Linked DNA regions of Chitinophaga caseinilytica. The protein of the gene in region 2 interacts with the protein of the main gene of each other region in a pairwise test. Links are inferred from orthologs where the notes say so. Each region holds a gene or a part of one and is shown on either strand. Other genes may lie near its edges.

Region 1 (15,825 bases), 440 kb from region 2 along the record:
TGGTACGGATTTCCAGCGAAGGCAGCAACGCATAGCGCGCACTCCATTCTATACCTGCGTGCTTCGTTTTACCGGCGTTGCGGTTTTCGGTGGAATTGTCGGCCAGACGAACACTGATGATCTCGTTTTCGCCATCCATCCGGTACAGGCTCATTTCCGCATGTCCCTTTCCTTTCGCAAAACCCATCCAGCCGCCGATCTCGAAGTTGCGGTAACTGGCGGGCCGGAGCGTAGGCACCTTCACACCACGATACAGTTCCGAAATGTTCGGCGGTGCAAAACCCACGCTGTAATTGGCGTACAGGCCGCGGTTATGGCCAAAGTCGTACGTAAGGCCCAACTTAGGCGTCCAGGCTTCGTAGTGGTTCCGCTCGTCGGGGGAACCGGTAAAGGCAGACGGCGGCAGGTGGTTATCGAAGCGGCAATCCATCCGGTCGTACCGCAGCGCCGCGATCAGTTTCATATTGGCGAACGGGTTCATTTCGCCCTGCACATACAGCGCCGTATTCACGAGGTCTACCTTGTAATCAGTGAGCACGGAATCCGTTTTCGTATAGCCGGTGAAGTAACCCCTGCCGTCGCGGTCCACGTCGATGAACTGAGCGTAATACGTAGCCGGGCTGTAATCGGCGCTGAAGCCCCCGGTCAAAGAAGCGCCCTTCCATCCAAAACGTTTCCTGTGCTGCACGAGCAGGCCCCCGCTCTGGAACGCGTCGCTGTTGATTTCGCCCCTGGCTTTGAGGGGATTGTTGGTAGTTTTGATGGCGTAAAAAGGATTCTGGCCGATCTCGTTGTGGCGATAGAAAACGGAGAAACTCGTCTGGTCGGCATCGTTCCACTGTTTCTCCAGCGTGCTCCTGAACCGGAAAGCCTTCACCAGCCGGTACGAGAACGTGTGCATACTTTTGTAGTTGCGGGAGAAGAAGTTGGCGCTGTCTACACCGCCGGTCTGGTCGGTCTTATAATCCACGAAGGTAGCGGCGTTCGTCCAGGTGGTGCGCTCATCGAATTTGTACTGCGTTTTGAGGGTGAGCGCCAGCTTGTGGAAATCACTGTGCTCGATGCGGCCGTTGCGCTGGTCGGCGTAATATCCGCCAACCCACACGCCCAGCTTGCCTTTTGTGCCCGACAGATTAAAATCGGTGCGTTTGTATCCGCCGTCGCTCATTTCCGCCTGGATTTTCCCGGTAGTAACGGGCGTGGGTTGCGCGGTCAGAAAATTGACGGCCCCGCCCACGGCTTCGCTGCCGTACAGCGACGAAGCCGGCCCCCTGATCACTTCGATCCTTTGCAGCGCCGCCATGTTGATCTCGATGAGGGCGTTGTGGTTGAAATCGCCGACGGTGCGGATGGGCAATCCGTCTTCCATATATAAAAACAGGCTTTTATACCCGATCGGCTGGCGGATGGCCATGGTGTGCTGTTCGTTCCCCAGGTCTGCCATATACACGCCGCTCACTTTGTTCAGTACCTGTTCCAGCGAAGTGGCTTTTGTTTCGCGGAGGGTTTGGGCGTTGAGCGTGCTGATGGCGATGGGCGCATCGGAGCGGTACTGGCGCTGCCGGCCGGCAGACACGATGATTTCGCCGAGCTTGCCGGCGAGGGGCTCCATGACGAAAACGTGCTCGTCTCCCCCGAAACCTTCACACAGCAGGCGGCATAACCGATGCAGGAAGCTTTCATGGAATCGGCCCCGGGCGGGCAATGCAGGGTAAATCGGCCCGAAGCGTCTGTCTGGCAGCCCGTTCCGCCGGCCTGGACGGTTACGTTGGGAAGGGCTTGCCGGGTAAGGGCGTCTATCACCCTACCCTTTACCTTTTCCTGCGCGTTGGCCGAAATCCCGGCCAGCACGAGGCAAAGCGTTATGTATAAAATGCGGTGCATGTTGGATAGCTATTGACGTATACGTATGCGGGCGCATACCTGTTGCCAGGCGCACGCAAAAATGCGCGCGGAATGTCCGGCAACGGGAGCGTATACGGGTAAATGGAAACCGGTCCTTCAGGAGGACGGTAATGCAATTCGTCTGAAAAAAGATAAATGGGAAGCGTTTACGCCCGTGGGGGTGGAACACGGCGTGGAGGGGTCTGGTTGGCACATCCGACAAATATGCCGGGCGGATGCGCACCGCCTTTTCGGGACGCAACAGCAGTTGCGAGGCGGTTTGGGCAATGAGGATTTCGAACTTCTCGGTGACCGAATTACCGCTATGGTCTTTCTTCTGCTGCTCCTGCATCTTTTTCATGAGCACGCAATGACCGTCGCAATGCAATTTTGGTTTCGACCTGTTGATGCAAAGCACCCGGGAGATATACTCCTTGTTCAGCGAAAATTCCGCCAGCACGAGACCTTTGCTGAACGTCTGCAGCAACAGTCCACCGAGAATGACTATGACGAAAATCTGTTTCATGAACGCCACAAAAATACGCGCAGAACGGATACGGTGGAATGATTTACGTCAATCCCGCAATAAAAACGGGGAGACCGTTGTCATCGGTCTCCCCGTCACCAGGATTCTTTTCGCCTGCCGGCCGCTATTGCGCCAGCATGAACCGCAAGGTTACGCCCCCTCGTGTGTTCGTGATCGGGTAAGCCGTCGAAATCACGGGGATGGTTTGCCTGCGGTCGTAGAAGAATTTGATATTCAATCTATTATTGACCACATAGTCGATAGATGGCGCGATGCTGACCACTTTCTGACCGCTGGTCGGGATCACGATGTCGGCATCCAGCCGGTTGTTGACCGTTTTATCGTCGCGGAAGCTCAGGTCCATCCGGAAGTTGAGGTCGTTTTCCAGCCGTTTCCCGCCGTCTTTCCCGATACGGATGGGCAGGGGCAATCCTCTCACGCGGTATCCGCCGCCGATGGTGATCTCGCTCGAGCGCATTTCGCTCAGCTGGTAGTCGATGAGGCTGAGGCTGAGGGTCCGGCTTTTCCGGAAGCCTACGCGGATGTTCAGCGAGTTGGTGAACGTGAGGTCGGCCTCCAGGAGCGGTACGAACTGCTCGGTAATGGTAAGGTTCGGCACGAGGAAATACGGCACGTAGTTGCCCGAAACGGTGTCGCGGAAGGCCGGGTAACCGAGGATCAGCGGGTCGTAATACATGAGCGCCGTATTATAGGAGTTCATGCTCAGCAGGCCGGTGTAAGCGTGCGTGAGGGTAAAATTGGTCAGGAAGTCGGTAAACGGTTTGATGCGGCTCAGCCCGTTATAAGTGATCCGCCAGTTCGGCCGCGGCAGGATGTTTTTGAACGGATTAGACCGTACGTTGGCATTGGTATGCTTGAGCAGCGGTGCGTTTTCCGGGCTCGTTCCGGTGTAGGCGGCGAGGAATGCCGGCACCAGCACGTCTTGCGCATACCGGCCGTAACCGTAACGGTATTGCGGGTCTTTCGGATCGTATTTCGGAACGGAACCGCTGTTGTTGTAAGGGTTCAGTTTGCCGAGGCGCTCTGAAATGGCCGAGCGGAAATTTTCGAAATCGCGGAAGGTGGTAGACACGCCGTCTTCCGTATTGATCTTGCCCCACATCGTCTTGATGGCGATGAAGGTGATCTCGAAGCCGCCCGCGTCGTAGGGGTTCAGGTGATTGAACACCCCGTTGCCGATGGTATCCTTGAACAACTCGGTGTGCGTTTTGGAGAAGGAACGGGTAAGGTTCAGGTCGATGCGCAGGTCGCGGACGGGCTCCAGTTGCGCCTGGATGTCGAGCCGCTGGGTGAACTGCTGCTGGAACTGGATGTTGAACAGGGTATCCGGGCTGAGGAGGCCTTTCTTCGCGAAATTGTCCATCCAGGCCTTGTCGGGTTGTTTTCCGAGCACGAATCCGATCCCGGGCGACATCGACTGCCAGTTCATCCCCAGCAGCTTGGTGCTGTCGAGGTACCCCGGCATGCGGGTCCCGGAATTCTCGCTATAGTTCACGTTCACACGCTTGAGCGCCATCACGATCCGCATGAGCGTCTTCGCCACGCCGGACGGTTGCCCGTCGTCGGCCTTCTTGGTTTCCTGCCCGTCTTTCTGCGGCGCGTTGTTCATTAAAGGCGGAACGTAATCGGAGCCGCCGGCGCTGGAGATGTTCATCTTCCGCAGCCATTTGCTCTTATTATACAGATCGTTGAACTTGAATTCCGCTGCCACGGTTTTCTGGTTGGAGTTCTCGATGGCGTTGCCCAGGTACATCGCCAGCCGCGATGCGCCGATCCAACGGTATTCCGTTCCATAGCTCAGCGCCACGCTCGTCCAGCTCAGGGCCGGGAATTTGGCGGTGGGCAAAGTATAGGTCAGGTTGGCATTGTGGAAATAGTTGGTGGTACGGCCGCCCTTGAAGAAGTTGCCTCTCACGGAATCTTTCTTGATGCTGGTATTGATGCGCCCGTCCGGCTCGTCGATGCGCGCGTTGTTCACGGCGTTGAAGTCGAGCGAAAGGTTGCGGGAGAAATCCCATTTCAGGGAATAATACCGGTCGAAGCGGAAGAACTTGTCGTACGTTTCCGGCAGTTGGAACTGTCCGCCGCCGATGTTGCGCATGCGGGTGGCGCCGAACTGGCGGGTAATATCGGCCCGGAAGCTCATGAGCGTGGGCACGTAATTGACGTTGAAGTCGCGGAGGAGCGCCAGCCAGGGAGATTTGTTCTTGATGAACTTGAACGGCTCCAGGAACTTCTGGGTACCGTTGAAAGTATAGCCCAGGCCGCCGCGGTGGCGGGTGAGCACATCGCTCTGGATCACGGGGTTGTGGCGGGTGATCTGGCTGAAGGAATAGCTGATGTCGAAGTTCTCGATATCCCACAGGCGGTTTTTGGTTCGGCCTACCGACAGCTTGCGGACGTTGGTGAGGTTCAGGCTCTTGATGGAGGTGAAATCCTGCGCGTTGCGGCGGATGGAATCGCGGTGCTCGCGGTTCCGGGCCATGGCGAGTTTATCTTTCAGCTTGATGTCGAGGTCGTATGGATCGTATTCCGGGTTGCTGGTCGTTTTGGAATATCCGGCATACACGGGAATGGTGATGCCCGCACGTTTCGGGAGCAGTTTCCCGAAATCGAGGTTGGTAGCGATGTCGTACTGGAGGAAGTTGTCGCGGAAACGGTCGTTCACGCGCTGGTCGATCCCGCCGAAGCCCGCCGTGTGCATGTTACCGCTGAACGTCACGGTACCCAGGTCGGCCAGGTCGATGTCCATCCGCGCCAGCGCCGCATAACCGCCTTTCTCGTCCAACCCTGTCAAACGCATTTCGTTGAACCATACTTCGGTACATTTCGGCAAACCGTCGTCTTTCGGGTTGGTCACCCCGATCATCACGTTACGCACATCGCCCAGGCTGGGGTTACCCACCACCGCTACGATGGCGTTGCCGTCGCGCTCTTCGTACGGTATCAGCGGCGACGCTCCATTATTATTACGTGCCATCTTCAACTTCGCGAAGCGGTCGAGATCGAGGTCGAGGTTATTGGCTTCCGGCCAGATTTCCGTATCCCGCGCCGAGCCCCAGGGCGTCAGCTTCATGGGAATGCGGTACTCGTAATAGTTTTCGGTGAAGTCGCTGCCCACCCGAACGATCGCCTGCAACTGGTCGTCTTTCAACGAGTTGGGATCGCTCACGGCTTCCGCGTGGATGAACATCTGCAGGCGGTTGTACTGCCGGAGGTCGAGCTGGATATTTTTATACATCGCCCGCGTTTCCCCGTCTTTCAAATCACAGATCTGCGCGGAAATGGCCTGTTCGTTCAACAGGATGTTGGTATTGTTGGTGCTCAGCGTATTCTGGCGCAAAATGCCCGGAGGCAAAACATACGGAACAGGACGGCGCTTGGCGTTTTCCTCGATGTTCACGGCAGACACGTTGAAGGTGGTCTGCTGATCTACCGGGATGGGATCCCCGGGCTTCAGTTCATATAAATAACGGCGCCACTGGTTGCGCACGAGGTCGAGCTTCGCGAAGCGCAGCACCACCGAATCCTCGAAGCCTGTCATGAACATACGCATGAACCGGATGGATTTGAAGTCGGGGATATTGCCCACCTTCCGGTCGTACTGGTTCACCGGCACCTTGAACTGGTACCAAACCTGGTCGGCCATCTGTCCGTTGGGCAACTGCACCTTGGTCACGAACCGGTCTACCACGTAGTTGCTGCCCACTTGCATATCGGGGCGCAGGTCTACACGGTACTGGAAATATTCCTCCGTTTCGTTCATGGTATTGTCGCGGTTGAGGTCTTCCGACTCGGGATAGTTGGTGGCCGCGTTGGAGAACTGCGAGTTGTCGTTGGAAACGGGCGAGTTGCCGTCCGGACCGTTGATTTTTTTGTAACGGCCGAGGATGTCGGTTTTCGCATCGTCATACGCTTTATCGCGATACCATTTATAGTCGTCGTTCGAGGGGTCGTTCGCTACGTTCCTGAAAGCGTCGGAGCCGGTGCCGAAGTTGGAGGCCAGTTGCTGGAGGTAGGGCGCGTGGAAGTTTTTCTCATCGCCGTTTTCGAGACCGTCGAAGCCCACGTCCTGGTAACGGCGGATGGCGGGGTCGTTGTCGAACGCCTGCGTGATCTGCTGTTGGAATTTGGGGATGCGGCCCCAGTGGGTGGAATCGAGTTTATTGCGGTCGCGGTTCGGGTCCGGCAATCCGTTTTCGAAAGATTTTCGGGAATCTTTCAGCACGTCTTCCGACACGTTCCCGAGGTTGAAGTACAGCGAGCCGCCGGCGGATGCGGGTTTGTCGAAGAAAGGATCGGGGATCCAGAATTCGATGAACTCGATGTTGGAGGTTTCGAAATCGGAGTTGTCGATGGCGCGCATGATACCGCCCCAACGCTGTTTCGGATTGCGGAGGCGGCCGTTGGCCTGGAGCTCGAGGGTCGATGCCTCCATATTATAAGGACCTTTCTCTTCCGGGTAGTACGCCAGGTCGAGGGTGCTCAACTGGCTCTGGCCGAAGTCGGTGGAACGGTTCGGGAATACGTCTTTCTGATAAATAAGCCGCGTGCGCGGATCGGTCTGCGAAGCCTCGTTCACGCCCGGCGGCAGGTTGCTGGACCGGGGAATCTGCAACGTCGGCTCGATGATGTACCAGGCCAGCAGCGCCCTGTTCTTGCCATAAGCCAGCGTATCGTTCAGTTCGGCTTCGGGGAAAAGGATGGCGCCTGCGGCATTGGTGGCGTCCCGCGGCGTGGAAGCGAGGCTCCAGGCGGTAGACGGGAACTTCAGGTCGTACCCGCTGCGTGTTCCTTCAAAATCGTCGATCATCACCTGCCCCTGCTTCGAGCCCGGTGCATTCACGAGCTTGCTATGGCCGGGGAAGAGCCGCGCCACCTCGCCCGTGAAGTTGATCCCCGCCGGGCGCGAGGTCTGGAAGTTGGGCAGGCGGTCGAGCAGGCGGGTGAGGCCGCGCCACTCGGAAATATAGTTACCGTCGAGCCCCACCACGGTGTTCTTGATGGGATCGTCGCCGTAATTCACTTTCTGGTAATAGGGCCGCTCGCTCATCCGCACCACGGTACCACCGAGGTTCAGCTTGTCGTTCACGTAATAATCCAGCCTGGTGCCCATATAGTTGCGGACCTGCTGCCCGAACAGCGCGTTGTTCTCGAACTGCACGTTGATGGGCACGCCGGCGCTCAGTACCCCGCCGTTGATGATCTTGATCCGCCCCATGTTGTAATCGATGAGGTAATCGATGTCTTCGCGGAGCATTTGCCCGCCGGCGGTAACGGTCACGGATCCACGGGGAATGTTGTAGGCGTTGAGGGATATCTCGGAAGCGTTGGCCGATTTGTACGACCCGCGCATGATATAGCGGTTGAGGTTGGGGAACTGCTGCGCGATCACCTTGATGGAGTCGTACAGCATGGTGTACATGTATTGTTTCTCGAGCGTCGCGTCTCCGTTGAAGGCTTTTTTAACCCCTTCGCCGAAGGGCTCCAGCACGGGGAACATGATTTTCCCGTTCATGGGGAAGATCGTGTACCCTTCCACATAGTCGAACACGCCGTCGGGCTGGGGGTCGTTCTGGTTATTGAGGCGGTCGAGGTTCAGGATGGTGATGATGGGCGCTCCCTGCCATTGGCCCGAAGCGTCGGGCAGATAGCGTTTTTCGCTCGGGGCGCGGGTTTCGGTGCCGGGATCCTTGTACAATACGTCGAGCTTGAAGTCGGCGCGGTTTACCTGGTAGGCATCGGTGGAGTAGATATTTTTCATCATGAGGTCCCAGATCGGCAGGGCGGGCCTGGCCGAGGTGGCTTTCAGCATCTTGAGGAAAAGTATTTGTTGGTTGGCCGAGTTCTTCGGGTCGGGGGGCACGTCCTGCGAAAATTCACCGACCTGGTACACGCGGCCGTTGTAGGTGTATTGGTAAGCTACGGCCAGCACTTCGTCTGGCTGCAATTGTTGCTGCAGCGAGATGAAGCCGATCTGGCGGTTGAGGGTGAATTCGGTGGAATCGAGCTTCCGGGCGAAGGTTTTCTCGAAATCCTGCACGGGCTCCAGTTGCAGGCCCAGCAATCGGGAAACGACCGTCCCGGTAAACCGGGCGGCCGGGTCGCTGACGAGGTTGCGGTAGAGATCGTTCGTATTCCGGTCGGGCAGTTTGTTCGACGTCAGCGGCTGGATGACGGGGTTGGAGGGCTTTTGCTCCGCCAGGTCGGCCAGTGCCACGATGTCGCGCGTTTCGGTGGTGGCGCCGGATTTGTTGGTGACCCAAACCTCGATGCGGTTGATATATACCTGCGACCGTATAACGGGCAGGTTGCTCATGGCGTAATTGAAGGTGTCGCGGAAGAATTGCGCCAGCAGAAAGTGGCGGTTATCTTCATACTCGTCTGCCCGGCGCACGAAGTCGCTCACGCTGTTGCCCCCACGAAGTACCATGTTCTGCTTCTGGGATTTCTGGTTGGAGAGTACGCTGGTGACGGTGAGGCGGCCGAACTGGAGTTGGGTCTTTACCCCGAAGAGGCTTTGCACGCCGGGGATGAGGGAGCTGCTGAGCGGGAAGCTCACGTTGCCCGCTTCGATCTTTTTGATGATCTCGTCCTGGTAGCCGGTATATTCGAGTTTGACCTGGTTTTCGAAGTCGAAGGTGCTCTGGGTGTTATAGTTGGTGATGAGTTTGAGCTTCTCCCCGATCTTGCCGGTCACGTTCATATTGATATCGATATCGAAATCGAAGCCCCCGTTTTTGCGGGCCCTTTCCACGAGCACGGGATTTTTCACGTTCTGGCCCTGGTAACCGAAAGTAAGCCCCAGGCTCCCCTGCGGCTTGATGTCTACCTTGGTGCCGCCGAACACGCGGTCGAAGAGTTTATCGCCGTAATACAGCTGGGGCGCTCCGCTGCGCTGGTTAAGGTTGCCGATGGTGCCGGCGCGCTTTTGCCAGTAGGCCTGTTCGCTTTGAGCGGCCTGCATGCGGTAGAATTCGCCAAAAGTCATGACGGTGGGCTGCCGGTAATTGCGGCCGCCTACTTTTTCTGTAACGATGTATTCCTTGGAAACGGGGTCGTATTCTACATTCTTCTGGATATTCGCGGGGTCTTTCAGGTCGATGGCGTTGCGGACGGGATCCGTCACGGCCGTACCCCTCCGGTCCCGGATAGGATATTTCAGCGTATCCGGTTTCGCTACCGTATCAGGGCGTGTCACATCTATTAAGTTCCAAATCCCCGCGTGCTCAATATTTTTTTTGAAAGTATATCCCGAACTGTTCGTGTTTCTGGCGGCTGATTCAACAATGACTAAAGATACAACACCGATTACTGCAAGTACTCCAAGGTAATTCTTTCTTGCCAAGCGATCTTAGGTTTTATAGAGGTCAAGGATTATAAATTTATAAATTTTTGAGGGATTTCTTTATAAGTACCTCCAATTCATGCAATTGTGGCTCAGCTTTCAGTACTTTCCGTACTGCCTGCTCAGCCATGTTTCTGGCAATTCCCAGCGTTACCAGAGCATTTAACGCGTCATCCTCAATCGTATTGTGGGTTTGGGCAGATAAATATACGGTTTCCTCCCTGTGTTTTTTCATTTTGTCTTTGAGTTCCAGGATAATGCGTTTAGCGGTCTTGTTCCCGATGCCTTTCACGCCCTCCAGCATCTTCTCGTTTTCCATCACAATGGCCCGCTGCACGTCTTCCGGGGTCAACGAACTCAACATCATCCTCGCCGTGCCGGCTCCCACGCCGGAAACACTGATAAGTTGGAGGAAAACTGTCCTTTCCACGTCGGAAAAAAATCCGTACATCGTGTGGGCATCCTCCTTGATATGTACGTAAGTGAGGAGTTTACAGGATTCCATTCCCGTGATCTGGGTCCAGGTATGGAGGCTGATCTGGACCTCGTAACCTACTCCATTTACGTCCAAATGCACCATGGCAGGAGATTTGAAGGCAAGTTTGCCGTTCAGGTATGCTATCATATAGGATTTTATCTTCCGGCGAATTTAATTCATTAATAAGATTATTCGTTTAAGTCGTATTTTTACGCCCATTTTATAACTTATCCTAACAATATGAGTAAAATAACAGCCGCCATCACGGCGGTGGGTGGGTATGTTCCCGACTATGTACTGACTAACCAGGAGTTGGAAAAACTCGTTGAAACGACAGACGAATGGATCATGACCCGTACCGGCATTAAGGAACGGAGGATACTGAAGGGGGAAGGAAAAGGCACCTCGGAACTCTGCGTGCCTGTTGCGCTCGAAATCTGCAAGAAAAGAGGCATCACCCCGGAAGACATCGACCTGCTCATCGTAGCCACCGTTACGCCGGACATGGTGTTCCCCGCCACTGCCAACGTTGTTACGGATAAGATCGGCGCCAAAAACGCTTTCGGTTTCGACATCAGCGCCGCCTGCTCGGGCTTCCTTTATGCGCTCGACACCGGCGCCAAATTCATCGAAAGCGGTAAATACAAAAAAGTAATGGTCATCGGGGCAGATAAAATGTCCTCCATCATCGATTATACCGACCGCACCACCTGCATCATCTTCGGAGACGGCGCCGGTGGCGTGCTCCTCGAGCCCAACACCGAAGGTTTCGGACTGGTCGACTCCGTCCTCAAATCAGACGGGCATGGCCGCGAATTCCTCAACATGAAGGCCGGCGGCTCCAATTACCCCGCCTCCGCCGAAACCGTGGCCAACCGCCAGCACTACGTATTCCAGGAAGGCAAAACCGTCTTCAAATACGCCGTGGCCAACATGGCAGACGCCGCCCGCACCGTAATGGACCGTAACCAGCTCACCGCAGCCGATGTAGCATGGCTCGTTCCCCACCAGGCCAACCTGCGCATCATCTCCGCAACGGCAGACCATATGGGCCTCCCCAAGGAGAAAACCATGATCAACATCCACCGCTTCGGCAACACCACCGCCGGCACCATCCCCCTCTGCCTCTGGGAATGGGAACCCCAACTCAAAAAAGGCGACAACCTCATCCTCGCAGCTTTCGGCGGCGGGTTCACCTGGGGCGCCAGCTACGTGAAATGGGCGTACGATGGCAAAAAAGCTTAATAACCAACATATTATATCGAAAAAGGCATCCACTCCGGATGCCTTTTTTTATGTTACAAATTTCCCGGTTCCTCGTTCACGAACCGGTCAGACCGGTAAAAAGCATATAAATCAGTACCACAAAACGGACAATACCGGATGTTCAACCGCTTCACCTCCTGCCCCACACTGTAACCGGGCGTTACGTAAAAACGGTAAACATGCCGGCCGTCTGGCCGCTCGTCGGGATGCCGCTTCACCACGCGCAAATTCATCCCGTCCTCGCGCGATACCTCATGTCTAATGCCAAATCTGGCACAACAATATTGACGATACATAGGCGCTGTTTTCATAGTCAGGTGTAAAAAATGGTTTTGAAGGGTAGATTGCGACAACTTATGGAGCATGCTTCATTTCATCATGTCCATCAAATACAGGCGCCATGGCGCAAGGGAAGATGCGGATAAACAAACACATTTGCTTGGGTTTTGGAATAAGGATGTAACTAAATCGGTAAATGCCAGGGCTGGAACAAAAGCTAAATCTCGAACACGAATCCATGCTGGGTCAACGCATCGTACTTTTTCCTGTCGAACCGGTACAGATGCGCCCCTTTCTTGGAAGTGCTTTTGTCTTTCTCGTCCAGTTTTTCAAGAATGTCCATCGCCAGGATTTTCTTCCTAAAGTTACGTTTATCTAACGGCCGTTGATAAATTTCTTCGTACAAATTTCTCAATTGGGGCAGGGAAAATTTCTCCGGAAGCAGCTCGAAGCCGAGGGGGTGGAATTTGGCCCGGTCGCGCAGGCGCTCCAGGGCATCGCGGAGCATTTCGTTATGGTCGAAAATAAGTTCGGGGATTTGATGAAGGCTGAGCCAATGCGCACCATGCTGCTGCGCCAGGAGCTTATCGTGCTCGCTGATGCGGATGAGGGCGTAATAGGCGAGCGAGATCACGCGGGCGCCGGCATCGCGGCCGGCATCGCCGTAGGCGCGGAGCTGGTCCATGAAGATGTCGCGGATGCCGGTCGTTTGCCGCAACACGCGAATGGCCGCATGGTCCGTACTTTCATTTTCCTGGACGAAGCCCCCCACCAGCGAAAACGCCCCGGCGAGCGGGTCCACTTTCCGCTGGATGATCAACAGTTTCAGTTTCCCGTCTTCAAACCCGAAAATGATACAATCCACCGCCACCAGGTGGCGCGGCGCATTGGCGTAAAACGATGCAAGGCTCATTAGCTCCGATTATGGCTGTAAAATAAGGGGAATTATTTTTTCCATCCTGTATATTCGATGAAATCGGTGGACGGTATCCGCGGTACCCCCTGCTGGCGCAACATCGTCACCAGCTGCCCGCGATGGAACGCGCTGTGCGTGAACGCCTGCATCAATATCCGCGTCACCGGCGTCTTGCAAACGCCTTTCGCCGGACTGTTGAATTCCACCGTATGGGCCAGCTTCGCGTCGGATGCGCCCGACACGAACGCATGCAGCGCCTCGCTCTGCCTTACGAACAACCCGGCCAGCTCCTCCATCCCGCCGCTGAAACCCGCAGCCGGAGGCACTACCGGGCTCGCCAGCAGCAACCGCTGGTACCAGACGCTTTCCGCATTCCAGACATGCAACACCGTTTTCCGCAATGTCGGGAAACTGCTGCCCATGTCGCGGTCCAGCTGCTCGTCGGGCAATGCCGCCATCACCTTCATCAGCCGGCCGTTGGCCCAGGCGTTATGCCCGGCCAGTTGTACCAGGAGATCCTTCATTAATATCTTATTTTTACGTTCCGTTGTTTACCTTAACAAGATAATCATTACCAAAAAATAATTCAAACGATATGAACCCTTCACCACTTACGGGCTTCAGTTCCGTCTGCATCCACGCCGGCCACGAGCAGGACCCCAGGTACGCCCATCTCACGCCGATCTACGCTTCCTCCACCTACGTGTACGACTCCGCCGAACAAGGCATGCGCCGTTTCAGCGGGCAGGAAGACGGATTCATCTATTCCCGCTGGGATTCTCCCAATTTCCGGGAAGCGGAAGCCAAGATCGCCGCGCTCGAAGCTTTCGGGCTCACGGGGCCAGACGGCAACCCGCTCGTTCTCAAGGCGAAACTGCACGCCTCCGGCATGGGCGCCCTTTCCACGCTCTTCCTCGCCCATCTCAAATCGGGCGATAAAATATTGTCGCACTATTCGCTCTACGGCGGCACCGACGAGCTGTTCCGCAAGATCCTCCCGCCGCTGGGCATCGAAGCCATCATCATGGACCTCCGCGACCTGAACGCCGCGGAAGACATCCTGAAAAAGGACCCCGCCATCAAAATGATGTACCTCGAAACGCCCGCCAATCCCACACTTCGCTGCGTAGACCTCGAAGCTTTGACCGGCCTGGCGAAAGCGAAAAACGTCATCACGGCGGTAGATAATACCTTCGCCACGCCGTACCTCCAGCAGCCCTTCGCCTATGGCGTCGATTACGTTTTCCATTCCACCACCAAATTCCTCAACGGTCATGGCACCGCGATCGGCGGCGTGCTGATCGGGCGCGATGTGGAGCTCATGAACGGCCCGGTGGAAAAGGTGCATCGCCTCCTCGGCGCCAACTCCAACCCGTTCGACGCATTCATGCTCACGCAGGGCATCAAAACGCTGGAAGTGCGCATGGAACGGCATTGCCACAACGCGATGGAAGTGGCGGGCTTCCTCGACGGGCACCCCGCCATCGCCACCGTGAATTATCTCGGCCTCGCCGATCACCCCGATTTCATGATCGCATCCCGACAGATGAAACACGCCGGCGCCATGTTGAGCTTTGAGCTGAAAGGCGGACTGGACGCGGGCAAACGATTTATCGACAAGCTGAAAATGTGCCTCCGCGCCGTGAGCCTCGGCACCACCGACACGCTCATCTGCCACCCGGCTTCCATGACCCATTACAGCGTACCGAAAGAATTGCGCGAGAAATACGACATCACCGACGGGCTCATCCGCATGAGCACCGGCATCGAATCCGTGACGGATATCCTCACCGATCTCGACCAGGCCCTCGCCTAAACGACTATATTTGCAGCATGATTACGATCCGCAGCGCTGAAAGAAAAAGATTGCGCCCGCATGATGGAACTGGTGCGGGAACTGGCATTATATGAAAAAGCACCCGAGCAGGTGACGGTGACTTTGGAACATTTCGCAGAATCCGGCTTTGGCCCGAACCCGGTATGGTGGGCGTTTGTAGCGGAGGAAGACGGCGTTATCGCCGGGATGGCCCTGTATTATATCCGCTATTCCACCTGGAAAGGCACCCGGATGTGGCTGGAAGACATCGTGGTGTCTGAAAACCACCGTGGCAAAGGGCTCGGCAAACTGCTGTTCGACCGCCTGCTCGAAGAAGCGCGGGCAAAAGGGTTCAGCGGCATGATGTGGCAGGTGCTGGAATGGAATGAGCCTGCTATTAATTTCTACAAAAAATACAACGCCAAATTCGATCCGGAATGGCTGAACGTCAGTATCGATCTGTGATTTGGACGGCATAAAAAACGAAGCGTCCCGGCTCTGAGGAACCGGGACGCTTTTTTTATATCGTTCAGCGAAGGATTACGCCAGCACGAGCGTATCGCTCACGCCGTCGGTCGCTACGTTTTTATCGATTTTCGCGATGAGCCCCTGCAACACTTTACCGGGCCCTACTTCGGTGAAGCGGGTGGCGCCATCGGCCACCATGGCCTGTACGCACTGTGTCCATTTTACGGCGCCGGTGAGCTGGGTGATGAGGTTCTGTTTGATTTCTACGGGGTTGGTCACGGCTTTGGCTACCACGTTCTGGTAAACGGGGCAGTTCGGCGTGTTGAACGCGATAGACTCGATGGCGGCCTGTAATTCTGCCTGGGCGGGCGCCATGAGCGGCGAGTGGAAGGCCCCTCCTACCGCGAGCTCCATAACGCGCTTGGCGCCGGCGGCCTTGAGCAGTTCCATCGCTTTGGCGATACCGGTTTTGGTGCCGGAGATCACCAGCTGGCCGGGACAGTTATAGTTGGCGGGCACCACGGTGTCGTCCGTGATGGTGGCGCAGATTTCTTCTACTTTGGCATCGTCGAGCCCGAGCACTACCGCCATGGTAGACGGGGTGATCTCGCAGGCTTTCTGCATGGCGTTGGCGCGGATAGACACGAGTTTGAGCGCGTCGGCGAAGCCGAGGGCGCCGTTGGCCACGAGGGCGGAGAATTCGCCGAGGGAGTGGCCGGCCGTCATGTCGGGACGGGCGTTTTCCAGGCAGAGGAACCCGATCACCGAATGGAGGAATACCGCCGGCTGGGTTACTTTGGTTTGTTTGAGGTCCGCTTCCGAG
Region 2 (15,874 bases):
ATTACATTCGCTCCATCAAATCTTATTTCCATACCGGCGGGAAGTCCTGAAATTTACGACTGACGGGCCGATGCAGCGTTGCGTGGTATCTTTAACGTCCGCCCGGGGCGGTTTAGAAACCTTAAAAGGCACGCGATGGAACTGCTGGATCACAAACTGAAAGTGGCGCCCACTTCTGCGCTCGTATTGCTGCAAACCCGGTCTTTGTACGACTCCGGTATCGCCGGTCAATATTACGACCTGCTCGATTTCGGCGACGTACGGGAGCTCTCTTCCGGGATCCAGGGCGCCTGGCCGCATTTCTCCACGGTGGTATTGTACCGCAAGCGATTTATCCGCCATTTGCTGGAAACGTATCTGCAAGACGGCAAGCCCGTCCAGGTTTGTATTCTCGGCGCCGGCCTCGACCCGATATCGCTTTGGTTGCTGGAGCACCACCGCCAGGCCATCAGCCGGATTTATGAAGTGGACGCGGTGCATATGCCCGTGAAATCCTCGCTGTATGCCCGGCTGCTGCCGGGCGAACCTGCCCTGCATTTCATTCAGGCGGATATAACGGATACCCTGCATCTGCTGGATAAACTCCGGGATGCGGGGTATTCTACCGAACAACCCGCCCTCGTCATCTTCGAGGGTATTATCCACTATATTCCCGACGAACTGTTCCTCAACACCATGCAGGCTTTCCGGACGCCGAACAAGACGAACGTGGTGCTGATGGACTACCTGTTGCCCGAACATAAAGTGCCGGCGGCCGAAAGGCCGGTGTTGCGCGATTTGATGGCGCGGATGGAAAATTTTATCGGGGGAAAGATGTACCCCTACGAGCGCCGGGAGATTTTCCGGCTGGTGGAGCTGCTGCACGGCGATGTGGCGGGCGTAGACTCGCTGCAGGACATAGAATTCAAGCTGAACGGCCGCAATGAGCTGTTCTACGAAGACGGGGAAGGATTTTTGGAGATGATCGCGTTTTACCTCTGATTATACGGCGCCTCTTTCCGAAGCGATCTCCGTTTTCTTCAGGGGATTGCGGGTGTTTTCCGCGTATTCCTTGCGCTGGGCGATGATGTCGAGGCAGGAATAAACGGCTTGCCGGAATGATGCTTCGTCTGCCACGTTTTTACCTGCGATATCGAAGGCGGTGCCGTGATCGGGCGAGGTACGTACGATGGGGAGGCCTGCGGTGTAATTGATGCCTTCGCCGCTGGCGAGGGATTTGAAGGGGATGAGGCCCTGGTCGTGATACATGGCCAGCACGCCGTCGAACTTCGTGTACATTTCGCGGGCGAAGAATGCGTCTGCGCTGTAGGGGCCGAAGGTCAAAGTACCGCGCTGCTTGGCTTCGCGGATGGCCGGGGCGATGTGCTGGATTTCCTCGTTGCCGATCAGGCCCTCGTCTCCCGCATGCGGATTGAGGCCCAGCACGGCGATGCGCGGATTGTCGATCCCGAAATCGCGCACGAGGCTGTCTTTCATCATGGCGATCTTGGCGAGGATATTTTCCTTGGTCACGTATTTGGCGACTTCCGAAACGGGAACGTGCTCGGTGAGCAGGCCCACGCGCATATTGTCTGCCGTCATGAACATGAGGACATCCTTGCTGTTAAAGGCGTTGCGGAGGTAGGGGGTATGGCCGGTGAAGTCGAAATCCTTGGACTGGATGTTCTTTTTATGGATGGGAGCGGTCACGAGGCCTTCGATCTGTTTGGCCTTGAGGCTTTCCACGGCTACCGCGAGGGAGCGGGCCGCGTATTTACCCCCGGTTTCGTTCAGAACGCCGGGCGTGATCTGGACTTCTTCCTCCCAGCAGTTGAAAACGCTCACCTGCTTGGGGTTCAGCTTGCTGAAATCCTTGATGCTCTGGTAATTGAAATTGTTCTCGTTGAGCAGTTTTCGATAGAAATTGATCGCTTTGTTGGAAGCGAAAACCACGGGGGTGCACAATTCAAGCATCCGGCTGTCGGCAAAAGTCTTGATGATGATCTCCAGGCCGATGCTGTTCAGGTCTCCCGCGGAGATCCCGATTACCGGGCGGGGCGTATGTGCGTTTGCTGAGCTCATGAGTAAACGAAATATCCAACAAATATACGTGTTAAAGTTGACAGATAGGCCCCCGGGGGCAAACTGCCGGGGATTCCTTAAATTTGCAGCTTATTCTGTTCCATGTATACGCTGAAAAAGTCATTAGGCCAACATTTCCTCAAAGACGAGAACATGTGCCGCAAGATCGTGGAGGCATTGCCCGTTACACCGGGGATGCAGCTGCTGGAAGTGGGCCCGGGTGCCGGCGCCATCACCAAATACCTGCTGGAAGTACCGGAAATCAGCTTCAAAGCCGTGGAACTCGATACGGAAAAGGTCCAGTTCCTCGAAAAAACATTCCCCGCCATCCAGGGCAAGCTCATCAACGAAAGCTTCCTGGAAATGGCCGCCCCCTTCACCGGGCCGTTCGCCATCATCGGCAATTTCCCCTACAACATCTCCACCCAGATCATGTTCCGCGTGCTGGACTGGAAGGAGCAGGTGCCCCTCGTGGTAGGCATGTTCCAGAAAGAAGTGGCGCAGCGCATCGCGGCGGGGCACGGGAACAAGGAATACGGCATCCTCAGCGTATTGCTGCAGGCGGAGTACAAAATCGAATACCTGTTCGATGTGCACGAAAACTGCTTCAACCCGCCGCCGAAAGTGAAATCCGGCGTCATCCGCTGCACGCGGCTCGAAACGCCGTACGAAGTGAAGAACTGGAAGAAATTCACCCTCCTGGTGAAAACCGCCTTCGGCCAGCGCCGCAAGCAGTTGCGCAACCCCCTGAAAGGACTGTTCAAAAAAGAATATTTACAGGAACCCATATTTACGAAACGCGCGGAAGAGCTTACAGTAGCTGATTTCGTAGCCCTCACCGAACACATGATATGAGCAAGCAAGTAATCATCACGGCCAAAGTACACGAATATCTGATCAATGAATTACAGGAGAAGGGCTTTGCGGTCGACTACCGGCCTTCCATCACCTACGACGAGCTGGCGGCCTCCATCCATACGGCTTCCGGGCTGATCGTGACCACAAGGATCAAGGTAGACAAAGCGATGCTCGACCGGGCCACGCAGCTGGAATGGATCGGGCGTTTGGGGTCGGGGATGGAGCTGATCGATACGGCATATGCCGCGGAGAAAGGCATCCGGCTGGCGAGCAGCCCCGAAGGCAACCGCGATACCGTGGGCGAGCAGGCCGTGGGCATGCTGGTCATGCTCATGCATAATCTTTTGAAAAGCAATCTCGAACTGCGCAACAGCATTTGGGAGCGCGACGGCAACCGGGCCTGGGAACTGGGCGGCAAAACCGTCGGCATCATTGGTTACGGCCATACCGGCGGCGCCTTCGCGAAACGGCTCCGCGGGTTCGACATGAAAATCCTCGCTTTCGATAAATACAAAAGCGGTTTCGGCGACGAATTCGTGCAGGAAGCTTCGCTGGAAGCCATTTTCCGGGAGGCAGACATCGTGAGTTTGCATCTGCCGCTCACGGAAGAAACCCGGCATCTGGGGAACATGTCCTTCTTCCAATCTTTCCACAAACCCGTATACCTGCTCAATACTTCCCGCGGGAAAGTCGTGAAAACAGCCGATGTGGTGAAAGCCCTGGAAAGCGGTGCCCTCGCCGGCGCGGCGCTCGACGTGCTGGAGAACGAAAAGCTGGACACGTTCAGCGAAACGGAGCAGGCGGAGTTCAGGTTCCTGCTGGCGCACCCGCGGGCGGTGCTGACCCCGCACATCGCCGGCTACAGCCATGAAGCGAGCATCAAAATGGCGAAAGTGGTGCTGGAAAAACTGGGCTTGTAGCATATGGGAAACCCTCCATATTAAGCATTTTAATATTTGATAGGGGGAGGGTTCCGAACGAAAAAAAGTTATATTTGCAATACTGATACCGGATTGACGTCTTTGCGCAAGTGAGGGCGTTAATTTTTTTCTATACAACTAAAACATTCAGGTATGTCTGGCGTAAATTACGTTACCAAAGAGACCCTTGACCAGATGAGAGATGAGCTGACGCAACTCAAGACCAAAGGACGGGCGGAGATTGCGCGTGCGATATCGGAGGCGCGTGAGAAAGGGGATTTGAAAGAAAACGCGGAATACGACGCAGCCAAAGAAGCACAGGGTCTTCACGAAGCCAAGATCGCCACGCTGGAAAACGCCATCGCAACGGCGCGCGTGGTGGATGCAGGTGATATCGATACTTCCAAAGTGTCTATCCTCTGTAAAGTGACCATTACCAATCTCGCGAATAAGAAAACCATCACTTACCAGCTGGTTTCCGAGAAGGAAGCCGATCTGAAACTCGGCAAGATCTCCGTTACTTCCCCCATCGGCAAAGGCCTGCTGGGCAAGAAAGTAGGCGAGGAAGCCGATGTTACGGCCCCCAACGGCAAGCTCCGTTTCAAAATCGACCACATCACCGTGTAAGAGCGGCGGCGATAATAGAAAAGGCCCCCGCGCGCGGGGGCCTTTTTTTATGCCAAATATTGTAGCTTTATACCGAGCAAAAAGTGACCCATCCCATGACCATCTTCTCAAAAATCATCAAAGGAGACATTCCGAGCTATAAAATCGCGGAAAACGACAAGTTTTACGCGTTCCTCGACATCTTCCCCATGATGGAAGGCCACACCCTGGTCATCCCCAAAACGGAAGTAGACAAATTCTTTGATGTAGACGATGCGTACCTGGCGGAGTACCTGCTCTTCGCCCGCCCCATCGCGAAAGCCATCGAAGCCGTGGTGCCCTGCAACCGGGTAGGCATCAGCGTTATGGGCCTCGAAGTGCCGCACGCGCACCTTCACCTCGTACCGATCAACTCGGCCGACGATCTCAATTTCACCCGCCCCAAGCTGAAACTGCAGCCTGAAGAACTGAAGGCGATCCAGGAAAAAATCGTAGCGGAACTGGAGCGTAACGCTTAAAGGGTCGGAACGTAGAACTTGAACCCGATGCCGTGCAGCGTTTCCAGCTTCACGTCTTTGTCGTCGACAAAATGTTTGCGGATTTTAGTAATGAACACGTCCATGCTTCTACCGAGGAAATAATCGTCTTTCCCCCACACGTGGTACAGGATTTCTTCCCTTTTAAGGGTCTTGTTGGCATTCTCGCAGAAAAACTTCAAAAGATCGGCCTCCTTCTGGGTAAGGCTCGCCTTTAGCTTGCCGGAACTGTCCATCAGTTTCAGCTCGCCATAGTCGAACGTCGTTTTGCCGACGGTATAGGTGGAGCGTTTGTCTGCATTGAGGGGCCGTGTCCGTTTCAGGAAAACTTCGATACGCAGGAGCAGCTCCTGCATGGAAAAAGGTTTGGTCACGTAATCGTCCGCGCCATGTTTGAAACCGCTGATCTTATCTTCGTCCTGCGACTTGGAAGTGAGGAAGAGAATAGGGATCAGATCGTTCTTCTGCCGTATTTGCCGGGCCAGTTCAAAGCCGTTTTTCTTGGGCATCACCACATCGAGCAGACATATATCGTACAGGCTTTTTTGAAACGTTTTCCAGGCTATTTCTCCATCAGAGCAATGGGTCACCTCGTATCCGGATTCTTCCAAACGTTTTTTGGTTATAGCACCCAGGTTATAATCATCCTCCACTAGTAAAATTCTAGCCTTCGTATCCATCTACGAAAAAAATTAGGGGTGATAAAAGGTAAAAAATTTCATTAGTAACACTTGTAGGCGCCCCGCGGTACTAGTTCAGGGCGCTATTCAGCCTTATTTCAGTTCAAAATAAGTACAATTTCTCAATTAACAAACATCGGCCGGCGGGATTATGTTCAATTTGCATCAGGGTCTGGAGAGCCTTTCGGGATTCTGCTGAAGGAATTTCTCCCAGCCTTTTGATTTACCGGTGGTTACGAGCGGGCTGGAATCCTGGAAATGATGGCAGACGGCAACCGCCAACGCGTCTGTGGCATCCAGGTATTCGGGCACTTCGGTGAACTTGAGGATGCGTTGCAGCATCTGCCACACCTGCTCCTTGTTAGCATTGCCGTTGCCGGTGATCGATTGCTTCACTTTCTTGGGGGAATATTCCGCAACCGTAAGCCCCGCCTGCATCGCCGTGGCAATGGCCACGCCCTGGGCACGGCCGAGTTTGAGCATAGACTGCACGTTTTTGCCGAAGAACGGCGCCTCGATGGCGCAGCAAACTGGTTTGTGCTCCCGGATGATTTCGTTCATGCGATCGTGGATTTTCCGGAGCCTTTCGTAGTGATCGATTTTAGGATTGAGCTTGAGAACGTCCATCTTGATGATCTCCGCGTGCTGGCCTTTTACAGCGATCAGGCCGTAGCCCATGATGATGGTCCCGGGGTCTATCCCGAGAATTATTTTTGTATTGTTTGCCAAGCGGAGCCTATTTTTGCCAAAAATTCGACGAAGTCTGAACAAAAGTACCAAAATAATCCTCAATTACGTCCTCGGCGGGGCGCTCTTCACCTGGTTAACCTTTGCGATCATCAGGCAAATCCGGCACCAGGACAATCTGCCGGCGGCCTGGGTGCACATTCAGGAGATCGTGGCCGACAGGGGTTGGGTACTTTTGCTGATGGTGATAGGGATGATGCTGGTGAACTGGGGGATCGAGGCGCGGAAGTGGCAGATATTGGTGCGCCCGCTCGAAGAAGTGCCGTTCCGGCGGGCCTTCGGGGCTATCCTGACCGGGGTGTCCGTGTCGGTAAGCACGCCCAACCGCATCGGGGAATACGGCGGCCGGATGCTGTACCTCAGCAATGCGAGCAAGCTCAAATCCATCGCCGCCACCATCGTGGGCAGCTTTTCACAGATCATCGCCACCCTGCTTTTCGGACTGGCGGGCTCCATATTTTATATATACCGGTTCGATGTGGAAGGATTGCCGGCCGTTGGACCGGGTTTTAGGGAAAAATTAACGCTTGCTTTACTCATAGGGGTTTGTGTCACCGTTTTATTCCTTTATTTTCGGTTACGATGGGTCGTTTCGCTGGTAGACCGGGTGAAGTGGCTGCGGAAGGTGAAGGTTTTCATCATGGTGATTGTCCGGTATTCTCCCTCGGAATTGAGGACCCTGCTGTATTTGAGTGCCATCCGGTATATCGTGTTTACGGCACAGTATTTGATTTTATTATATGCGTTGGGAGTTGCATTTGTGTGGTGGGAAGGGTTTTTCATGATCAGTGTGATCTACCTGGTCATGGCAGCGATCCCTACGGTAGCCATAGCGGAAATCGGCTTGCGGGGCAGTGTCAGCCTCCACTTCCTGGGCCTCCTGAGCGCCAATGCGGCCGGCATACTGGCCGCCACGGTGGCGATCTGGCTTATCAACCTGGTGCTGCCTGCCGCCATCGGTGCCGTGTTGCTCCTCGGCGTGAAGATTTTCAGAGATAAATAGCGAACGATCGATGAAGTATGTTTTACTGTTGCTATGCGGCCTGTTGTTTTACCCCGCCTCCCCCAGGGCGCAGGAAAACTTCTGTGGTACCGTCAACACGGCGTTCAAGGCCAGCGAAACCCTCACCCTCAAAGTGTTCTATAACCTCGGCAGCGTTTACGTAGGCGCCGGGGAAGCCACCTTCACCACCACCCTCGAAAAGTATAACGGGAGAGACGCCTACCACGTTGTAGGCGACGGGAAAACGTATCGCTCGTACGACTGGTTCTTCAAAGTCCGCGACCGCTACGAAAGCTATATCGACACCGCCACCATGCTGCCCATGCGTTTCATCCGCAACATCAACGAAGGCGGCTACAAGAAATACAACAACGTCGTCTTCAACCGCGAAACCAATATCGCCACCAGCACGCTCGGCAACTTCAAGGTGCCCGCCTGCATCCAGGACGTCATCTCCTCCATCTATTACGCCCGCAACATCGATTTCAACAAATACAAACCCGGCGATAAAATCCCCTTCTCCATGTTCCTCGACGATGAAGTGTTCGACATTTACATCCGGTACATGGGCAAAGAACAGGTGGAAACCCGCTACGGCACTTTCCGCGCCATCAAGTTCAAACCCCTCCTCATCAAAGGCACCATCTTCGAAGGCGGCGAAAAAATGACCGTATGGGTGAGCGACGACGGCAATAAAATCCCCCTCCGCGTGGATTCCCCCATTTCCGTCGGCAGCATCAAAGTAGACATGATCAGCTTCACCAACCTCCGCTGGGCCCTGACTTCACTCGTAAAGAAACGTTAAAGCCCGAACCGGAATGGTCTTTATCTGTTATATTTGTTTCTGACTCAATCTATTTCAAATATGGAAGAACGCAAACCCAAGATCCTGCTCGCCGAAGATGATACCAACCTCGGAATGGTATTAAAGAACTACCTGGAACTCAACGATTACGACGTAGAGCTTTGCAGGGACGGCATCCTCGCGCTGGCAGCCTTCCGCCGGGACAAGTTCGACATTTGCCTGCTCGACATCATGATGCCCAATATGGACGGGTTCAAACTGGCGGAAGAGATCCGGGACGTAGACCCCGACATTCCCCTGTTTTTCCTCTCCGCCAAAACCATGAAGGAAGATATCATCCAGGGTTATAAACTGGGTGCCGACGATTATATTTCCAAACCCTTCGACTCTGAGCTGCTCCTCCTCAAAATCAAAGCCATCCTGAAACGCAACCAGGAATTGAACAGCAAGGAAGAAGAACAGTTCGAGTTCCGCATCGGGCAATACCACTTCAATTCCCGCCTGCGCACCCTCGTCAAAGGCAGTGATTCGCATACGCTGTCGCCCAAGGAAAACGAGCTGCTGCACATGCTTTGCGAGCACAAGAACGACCTCCTTCCCCGCGAAGTGGCGCTGAAGAAAATCTGGGGCAGCGATACGTATTTCAATGGCCGCAGCATGGACGTGTATATCGCCAAATTGCGGAAGTACCTGAAAGACGATTCCAATATCGAGATCGTGAACATCCATGGCAACGGTTTCCGCCTCGTGGTGAAAGACTGACGCCAATATATATTATGTGAAAAGGCCGGTTGAACGTTCGATCGGCCTTTTTTATTCGTTTGATAATGAATTGATTAGAAGAGAAGTTGCGATCCCCGGCTATTGGGGTTCCGACCGAGGTGATGGTAGGCTTTTTCCGTTACTTCGCGGCCGCGGGGCGTGCGTTTGATGAATCCTTCCTGGATGAGGAATGGTTCGTACACTTCCTCGAGGGTCCCGGCTTCTTCGCCCACCGCCGTTGCGATGGTGGTGATGCCGACGGGGCCGCCCTTGAAGTTATCGATGATGGTGGAAAGGATGCGGTTGTCCATTTCATCGAGGCCGTATTCGTCTACGCTCAGGGCTTTGAGGCTGAACTGTGCGATGCCGAGGTCGATGACGCCGTTGCCCATTACCTGTGCGAAATCCCGCACCCGGCGCAGGAGCCCGTTGGCGATACGCGGGGTGCCGCGGCTGCGGCGGGCGATTTCGGACGCGGCGTCGGAAGTGATCTTGGTGCCGAGGAGGCCGGCGGCGCGCCAGAGGATGCGTTGCAGCGTTTCCGAATTATAATATTCCAGGCGGCTTTTGATGCCGAAACGGCTGAGCAGCGGGGCGGTGAGGAGGCCGGAACGCGTGGTGGCGCCTACCAGTGTGAAAGGGTGCAGGTTGATCTGGACCGTCCGCGCGTTGGGGCCCGAATCGATCATAATGTCTATCCGGTAATCCTCCATCGCGGAGTAGAGATATTCTTCCACAACGGTGCTGAGGCGGTGAATTTCGTCTACGAACAACACATCGCGCTCCTCGAGGTTGGTGAGGAGGCCGGCAAGATCGCCGGGTTTTTCGATGACGGGGCCGGATGTTTCGCGGATGTTCACACCGAGCTCATTGGCCACGATGCGCGACAGCGTTGTTTTCCCCAGCCCGGGAGGGCCGTGGAAAAGAATGTGGTCGAGCGCTTCGTCGCGCATCTTCGCCGCTTTGATGAACACCTTGAGGTTTTCGATGATCTGGTCTTGCCCGGAAAAATCCATGATCTCCCGCGGCCGGATGCTGTTCTCGAATTCCTTCTCGGCGGCGCTCATCCTGTTGTCATCTGGTCTTAGGTTCGGATTGGACATGTAAGTTTGTTGCCTTTCAGCGTCAAAAGTAATGAGAAATTGGCGAGGATATGAATATCGTTTATTTTTAGGCAAATCTTGCATCGACCTATGACCAGAAAATTAATAGCCGCCGCCGCGCTGCTCACCATAAGCCTGGGCGCCGTTGCGCAGCAGACCGACGTGAACGAGGTGCGCCGGATCATTTCCACACTTGCCGCCGACGATATGATGGGGCGCGGGACTTTTACGCCCGGGATCGAGAAAGCGTCCGTTTTCATTGAAGCGGAATTCGAAAAAGCGGGGCTGGAGAAGTTGCCCGGCGCAACGAGTTACCGGCAGCCATTCGCCATGAAAGGCAGATCGATCTATCCGGCGGATTCGCTGGAACTGGTGCCCGGTGCCAAGGCGCTCCACAACGTGGTGGGCCTCATCCGCGGCGCGAGCAAACCCAACGAGTTCGTGATCTTTTCCGGTCACTACGACCATATCGGCATCCTGAAATCCGAAACGCAGGACACGATCGCCAATGGTGCGGACGATGATGCTTCCGGCATTACGGCGGTGATCCTGTTGGCCCGTCATTTCAAACAGCATCCGCCCGAGCGCACGGTGATTTTCGCGTGCTTCACGGCAGAGGAGATCGGGGGCTTCGGCTCGCGCTATTTCTCCCGAGAAGTGCATCCAGACAGCGTGGTGGCCATGTTCAACATCGAAATGATCGGCAAGGAATCCAAGTTCGGCCGCAACAGCGCGTTCATCACGGGTTTCGAGCGTTCGGACTTCGGTCAGATCCTCCAGCGCAACCTCGAAGGATCGGCTTTCAAATTCCATCCCGATCCTTATCCCGAACAACAGCTTTTCTATCGTTCAGACAATGCCATGCTGGCGAAGCTCGGCGTGCCGGCGCATACGATTTCCACGACGCAGATCGACAAAGACAAACTCTATCATAGTGTAGACGACGAAGTCGAATCCCTCGACCTGCAGAACATCGCGGATATCATTGACGCAATCGCCGTGAGCTCGGGTACCATCGTGAGCGGAAAGGATACGCCTACCCGCGTGGCGAAGGAAGATTAAATTGCAGAGTTGATAAAATGGCAAGGGCGGACCGAAAGGCCCGCCCTTGTTGTATTTGGGAGAATCTTGATTAAAGCTGGAGTTTCGCGATAACCGAAAAGTGGTCGGAAGCGAAGAGGCCTTTCCAGGTTTGCGAAATGGTGGCGTGCTGGAGCACTTTCCATGGGCCTTTGAGGAAGATGTAATCGATGGGCTCGTCGCCGATTTCCTGTGAGCGGAAGCCGTTGAAAGTGCCTGTGGGGCCGTAGTGCGGCGTTTGGCTGAGGGCTTTGGCGTCTTTGAGGTGTTTCGGATTGGCGGCGTCCATGATGACGCGGATGGGCTCGTCGCCGGGCGTGGCGTTGAAGTCGCCGGTGACAACGGCGGGCAGTTTGCCGGAGATGGCGGCTACTTTGTCCAGCAGTAGTTTGGCGCTTTCGCGGCGGGCGATTTTGCCCATATGATCGAAGTGGGTGTTGAAGTGGAAGAATATTTTGCCGGTGATCTTGTCGCGGAATTTTCCGTAGGAAACGATGCGTTCGATGGCGGCGTCCCATCCTTTGGCGCCGATGGTTTCGGGTGTTTCGGAGAGCCAGAAGGTGTGGGATTCGAGGAGTTTGAGGCGGGTGGTGTCGTAGAAGATGGCGGAGAATTCGCCTTTTTTATCGCCGTCGGTGCGGCCGACGCCGAGGTATTTGTAATGCGGGAGAGATTTTTGCAGGTCTTGCATTTGTTCCCAGAGGGCTTCCTGGACGCCGAGGAGTTGCGGGCGGTGGAAGAGGACTTGCGACGCGAGGCGGTCTTTCCGGTTGGGCCAGGCGTTGATGCTGTCTTTGGGCGTGTTCATGCGGATGTTGAACGTCATGACCTGGATGCTGCGGTCTTGTGCGCCGGCCTGGAAGCCGGTGAAAGCGGCGATGAGGAGCAATAGAATCCTTTTCATGTGGTCAAAATACATTACAATCTTCGTTTTTCGGAGATATTCTACGTTAACTCTGAGATATTCTCGCCTTTTTTTCATTGCCCGGGTTCCTCTTCCCGCTAGTTTTGCATCAGGATGTATTGCCGTCCGTGATCATCCTGCAACATCATCATGAAAACGATTCGCATAGTACATGAGGGGCGGGGGGATCGCCGGGTACGGGCTGCCGGGGTGTTGTTTCAGGATGCGGGAGGGTGTTGGCATGCGCATGTACCGGCTTTGGGGCTGACGGGTTATGGATGGTCGCGGCAGGCTGCCTATGGTTCGTTGGAGGTGGTGGTGCGTGTGTATTTGCGGGCGGTGCGGGGGATGGAGGGAGTGATAGAAGATTTGATGGAGGATATGACGAAGGATATGACGAAGGATATGGAGGAAGGGGGATGGAAAGTGGAGGAGGGAGAATGGTATGCGCCGTTGATGGGGTATGGTCAATTGCGGGAAGTGTTGGGATATATGCGAAGGGGGGCGATAATGCGGCCGTTCGGGTTATTGCTGGAAGAGGGCTCGCTGGCGCGGGGTTCGTAATCAATCAATAGGGATATGCAAACGCTGGAATGTAATGAGGACGTGTCTTTGGATACGTTCCGGGATTTCCTTTGCCTGAACGGTTATCATTTCCGCTTGTTGGGAGGCGGGCATGAGCAGTGGGAGGGTGTTCGGAAGCGGCGGCCGGTGGTGTTGTCGCGCACGGTGTGCCCGGTGCCGCCATTTGTCATCCGCCAGGTGTTGCGGGAAACGGGAATCCCGATGGATGCCTTGATGGCTTATCTGGCCGGGGAGACGTGAGGTTGCGGAACGGGAAAGAGGCTTTCTGTACCGTGGAATTTGTGCATGGGTTCGTGCTGTTGTAGTGGGAAACGAGTGCCTCGATGGATGCCTTGAGGGCTTATCTGACTGGGGAGACGTGAGGTTGCGGAACGGGAAAGAGGCTTTTTTATAACGTGGAATTTGTGCCTGGAGATTTGATGGGATGCGCTAATCTATATACCGCGGAGAGGTGAAACACGGAATAGTTGTGGGGAACGGTATTGCGAAGGATGAGCTGCTGGACTATCGTACCTGGTGCCTGATATGGCAGTTCGAAGAGGGACTGGTGTAGGGACATGTAATTGGAATGCATTTTCCCACGCATTGAAGAGAACCGTGTAACACCATGTAGTTGTTGTGGGAAACGAACGGCCCGAAGTTAGGCCGTTACGGACTTACGTGGCTGGATGCGTGATGTAATGAATGGATGTGAAATTTCGATAAGAAGGAATTGGTGGAGTGCTATGTAAATGAAATGCACATACCCGCGCATTGCGGTTGACTGTGCAATGAAATGGGGTGTTGAAAGGCGGTAACAATGCCGCGCAACGATGGGGTTAGTACCATTGTTCGCCGGGTAACCGGCGGCAGCGGTGGACATAAGCAGCATAAAAAAGGACCGGCATTCCTGCCGGTCCCCTGGTATGTTATCGCTGAAATCAGCGAACGCTTTTCAGCAGTTCCTGTACGGCGCGTTCCAGTTGCGGGTCTTTGTCCGCCAGCCTGTCGGTAAAGGTGGTTTTGACATAGATGTCGGGAGCCACGCCTTCTTTCTCGAGGTTCTTACCGTCGAGGGTGTAGCAGCCCCAGGAAGGGAGGCGGTAGAAGGAACCGTCTACGAGCCCTTTGCCGGAGGTGAAAATGATCCAGCGGTAAGATTCGGTGCCGATGATTTTTCCGAGCCCCAGTGCCTTGAAGCCCGCAGCGGTCATTTCAGCATCACTGAGCGATTGTTCGTTGATCAGCAATACGATGGGTTTGCCTGCCGGCGCGAAGTTCGGCTGCGGCGAGGGCTTGCCTTCACGGTATTGCCATTGGAGATACGGGCGTTGGGAAAGGAACTTGAGGACTTCGTCATGCACGTTGCCCCCGGTATTGTAACGGAGGTCGAGGATGAGCGCGTCTTTGCCGGATAATTTCGCGGTCATGTCGATGAGGAATTTGTCGAGCTCCCCGCCGCCCATGTTCTTCATATACGTGTATGCGATGCGGTTATTGCTGAGCTTGTCAACTTTCTGTTCGTTGCCGTAAATCCATTCGTCGTACAGCTGCTGGTCGAGCGCGCCGGAGCTTTGCGGGTGGAGCCGCACTTCGAAGGGCTTGCCGCTGCGCTCGAACGTGAGCGTGATTTCGCGCTCCATGGAGGGCCGGGTGAAGTATTGGTCGCGGCATTGTTTGGGATCCACGGCTTTGCCGTTTACCTGGGTGAGCACATCACCGGGCTGAATGTCGATGCCCGTTCTGTCGGCACTGCTGTTGGCCACGATGCGCTGCACGGTGTAGGGTTGCTGGGGATCGAAGAGAACGCCGGTTTCCATGGTCTGATAACTGAGGGCGATGCGCTCGTCGTCGCCATAGGTGTTGAAGCCCAGGTGCGAAGAGTTCAGTTCGCCGAGCAGGTCGTTCAGCAGCACGCGGAGGTCGGCGCGGTTGTTCACGTATGGAAGATAGCGGCTGTATTCGTCGCGCAGTTTGGGCCAGTTGGTGCCGTGGAAATCGGCATTGTAGAAGTTCTCTTCTACGTTCGCCCACATTTCGTAGTAGATCTGCTGGAATTCTTCCTGCAGGTTGCGGTAGAAGGTTTGCCCGATGCTGATGGGATCGATCTTGTTGGCGTCTGCATTGAGTTTGCAGATATTTCCGCCGGCAAGTGCGAAGAGTTTGCCGTCTACTTCCACGATGTTGCCGTCGAATCGTTCGCTGCCGTTGATGCGTTCCGTTTTGGTTTCTTCGAAAGGCTCGCTTACCATTTTGTAAAGCGCGCCGCGGCCTTCGTGGTTGGAGCCGAAGAAGATCGTGGTTTTATCGCCTTTTCCGGACATATGGTAGGGGCCGTATTGGGAACCGAAGCCGGGAGACACCTGTTCTACGCGCTGCATGAGCCGGTCCATATTGATGGTGATGCTCTTGGTAGCGTCTGCGCTGTCGGATTTTTTGTCGGATTTCGCAGTTTTGTCGTCTTTACCGTCTTTGCCTGATTTGCCGGATTTGTCGTCGTTCTTTTTATCGTCTTCCTTCTTCTTGAACAGCTCGTCGAATTTTGTGGAGCGATAAGGATCGTCGTATTTGTCGAGCGCGAGCCGGTAAATTTTCGGGTTGGTCATGCCGAATGGATACGCGGGCCGGGTGCGGGAGGAGGCGAAGTAAATGTACTTCCCGTCGGGCGACCAGAACGGATCGACTTCAGACACACCTGTATTGGTGAGGTTGACCGTCGTGTTCTTTTTGAGGTTGTGTACGAAGATGTCCTTTTCGAAATTGCGATGTGCATTGAATACCACGTATTCGCCATTGGGCGAAAAACGGGGATCGGGGCTTTGGAACGCCCATATCTCCTCTTTCGCGATGGTGCGGGATTGCAGCGTCTTGAGATCGATGATCCGTACTTCGTCGCGGCCGCTGAAGTAAACGGCCTGCGAGCGGTCGTGGTTCAGGTTGAGGCTGCGGTTGTTGCGTTTGTCGCTCGTGTGCTGTTTGACGGTCCCGCTGCCATCAGCGGCAACGGTGTATAGGTTGAGGTAGCCGTTGAGCGTTTGGTTGAACAGGAGGGTTTTGTTATCGGGGAGCCACAGCACTTCGGTCGCTCTTTCGCCGTTGCGCGGTATCTGGCGGACGAACTTGCCCTCGATATCAGACACGAAGAGCTCGCCCCGCGAAATGAAGGCGAGTTTCTTGCCATCGGGCGATACATCGAAGTTGGAGATGCGGTCGCGCACGTCGAAAGCCTGTTCCTTGGAGAGAAC

The links.
Region 1: the proteins of ruvC (region 2) and ruvA interact in binary tests that used the Escherichia coli proteins (3 or more experiments, as listed by UniProt). The link is inferred for Chitinophaga caseinilytica from one-to-one orthologs.

The regions. Positions count from the first base shown.
Region 1 is NZ_CP150096.1:65,979-81,803, forward strand. Bases 8,611-11,371 are described here. They hold ruvA (Holliday junction branch migration protein RuvA), read right to left. Parts: upstream 10,405-11,371; coding sequence 9,817-10,404; downstream 8,611-9,816. Other genes in these bases: sprA (cell surface protein SprA), read right to left, coding at 8,611-9,632; WJU22_RS00305 (beta-ketoacyl-ACP synthase III), read left to right, coding at 10,498-11,371. In the rest of the region: WJU22_RS00280 (TonB-dependent receptor), read right to left, coding at 1-1,576; WJU22_RS00285 (carboxypeptidase-like regulatory domain-containing protein), read right to left, coding at 1,465-1,884; WJU22_RS00290 (hypothetical protein), read right to left, coding at 1,805-2,410; more of sprA, read right to left, coding at 2,535-8,610; more of WJU22_RS00305, read left to right, coding at 11,372-11,502; WJU22_RS00310 (NUDIX hydrolase), read right to left, coding at 12,020-12,715; WJU22_RS00315 (DinB family protein), read right to left, coding at 12,748-13,242; WJU22_RS00320 (aminotransferase class I/II-fold pyridoxal phosphate-dependent enzyme), read left to right, coding at 13,314-14,534; WJU22_RS00325 (GNAT family N-acetyltransferase), read left to right, coding at 14,595-14,999; fabD (ACP S-malonyltransferase), read right to left, coding at 15,075-15,825. UniProt on the Escherichia coli protein: The RuvA-RuvB-RuvC complex processes Holliday junction (HJ) DNA during genetic recombination and DNA repair.
Region 2 is NZ_CP150096.1:507,720-523,593, reverse strand. Bases 4,609-7,418 are described here. They hold ruvC (crossover junction endodeoxyribonuclease RuvC), read right to left. Parts: upstream 6,391-7,418; coding sequence 5,827-6,390; downstream 4,609-5,826. Other genes in these bases: WJU22_RS02110 (lysylphosphatidylglycerol synthase transmembrane domain-containing protein), read left to right, coding at 6,404-7,411; WJU22_RS02120 (response regulator transcription factor), read right to left, coding at 4,960-5,592; WJU22_RS02125 (HIT family protein), read left to right, coding at 4,609-4,963. Outside these bases: WJU22_RS02155 (transcriptional regulator), read left to right, coding at 1-50; WJU22_RS02150 (class I SAM-dependent methyltransferase), read left to right, coding at 136-981; 4-hydroxythreonine-4-phosphate dehydrogenase PdxA, read right to left, coding at 982-2,061; 16S rRNA (adenine(1518)-N(6)/adenine(1519)-N(6))-dimethyltransferase RsmA, read left to right, coding at 2,164-2,916; WJU22_RS02135 (NAD(P)-dependent oxidoreductase), read left to right, coding at 2,913-3,839; transcription elongation factor GreA, read left to right, coding at 3,993-4,466; more of WJU22_RS02125, read left to right, coding at 4,562-4,608; WJU22_RS02105 (DUF3108 domain-containing protein), read left to right, coding at 7,422-8,216; WJU22_RS02100 (response regulator transcription factor), read left to right, coding at 8,277-8,978; Holliday junction branch migration DNA helicase RuvB, read right to left, coding at 9,053-10,081; WJU22_RS02090 (M20/M25/M40 family metallo-hydrolase), read left to right, coding at 10,172-11,143; WJU22_RS02085 (endonuclease/exonuclease/phosphatase family protein), read right to left, coding at 11,214-12,065; WJU22_RS02080 (hypothetical protein), read left to right, coding at 12,324-12,629; WJU22_RS02075 (hypothetical protein), read left to right, coding at 12,645-12,890; WJU22_RS02070 (S41 family peptidase), read right to left, coding at 13,571-15,874.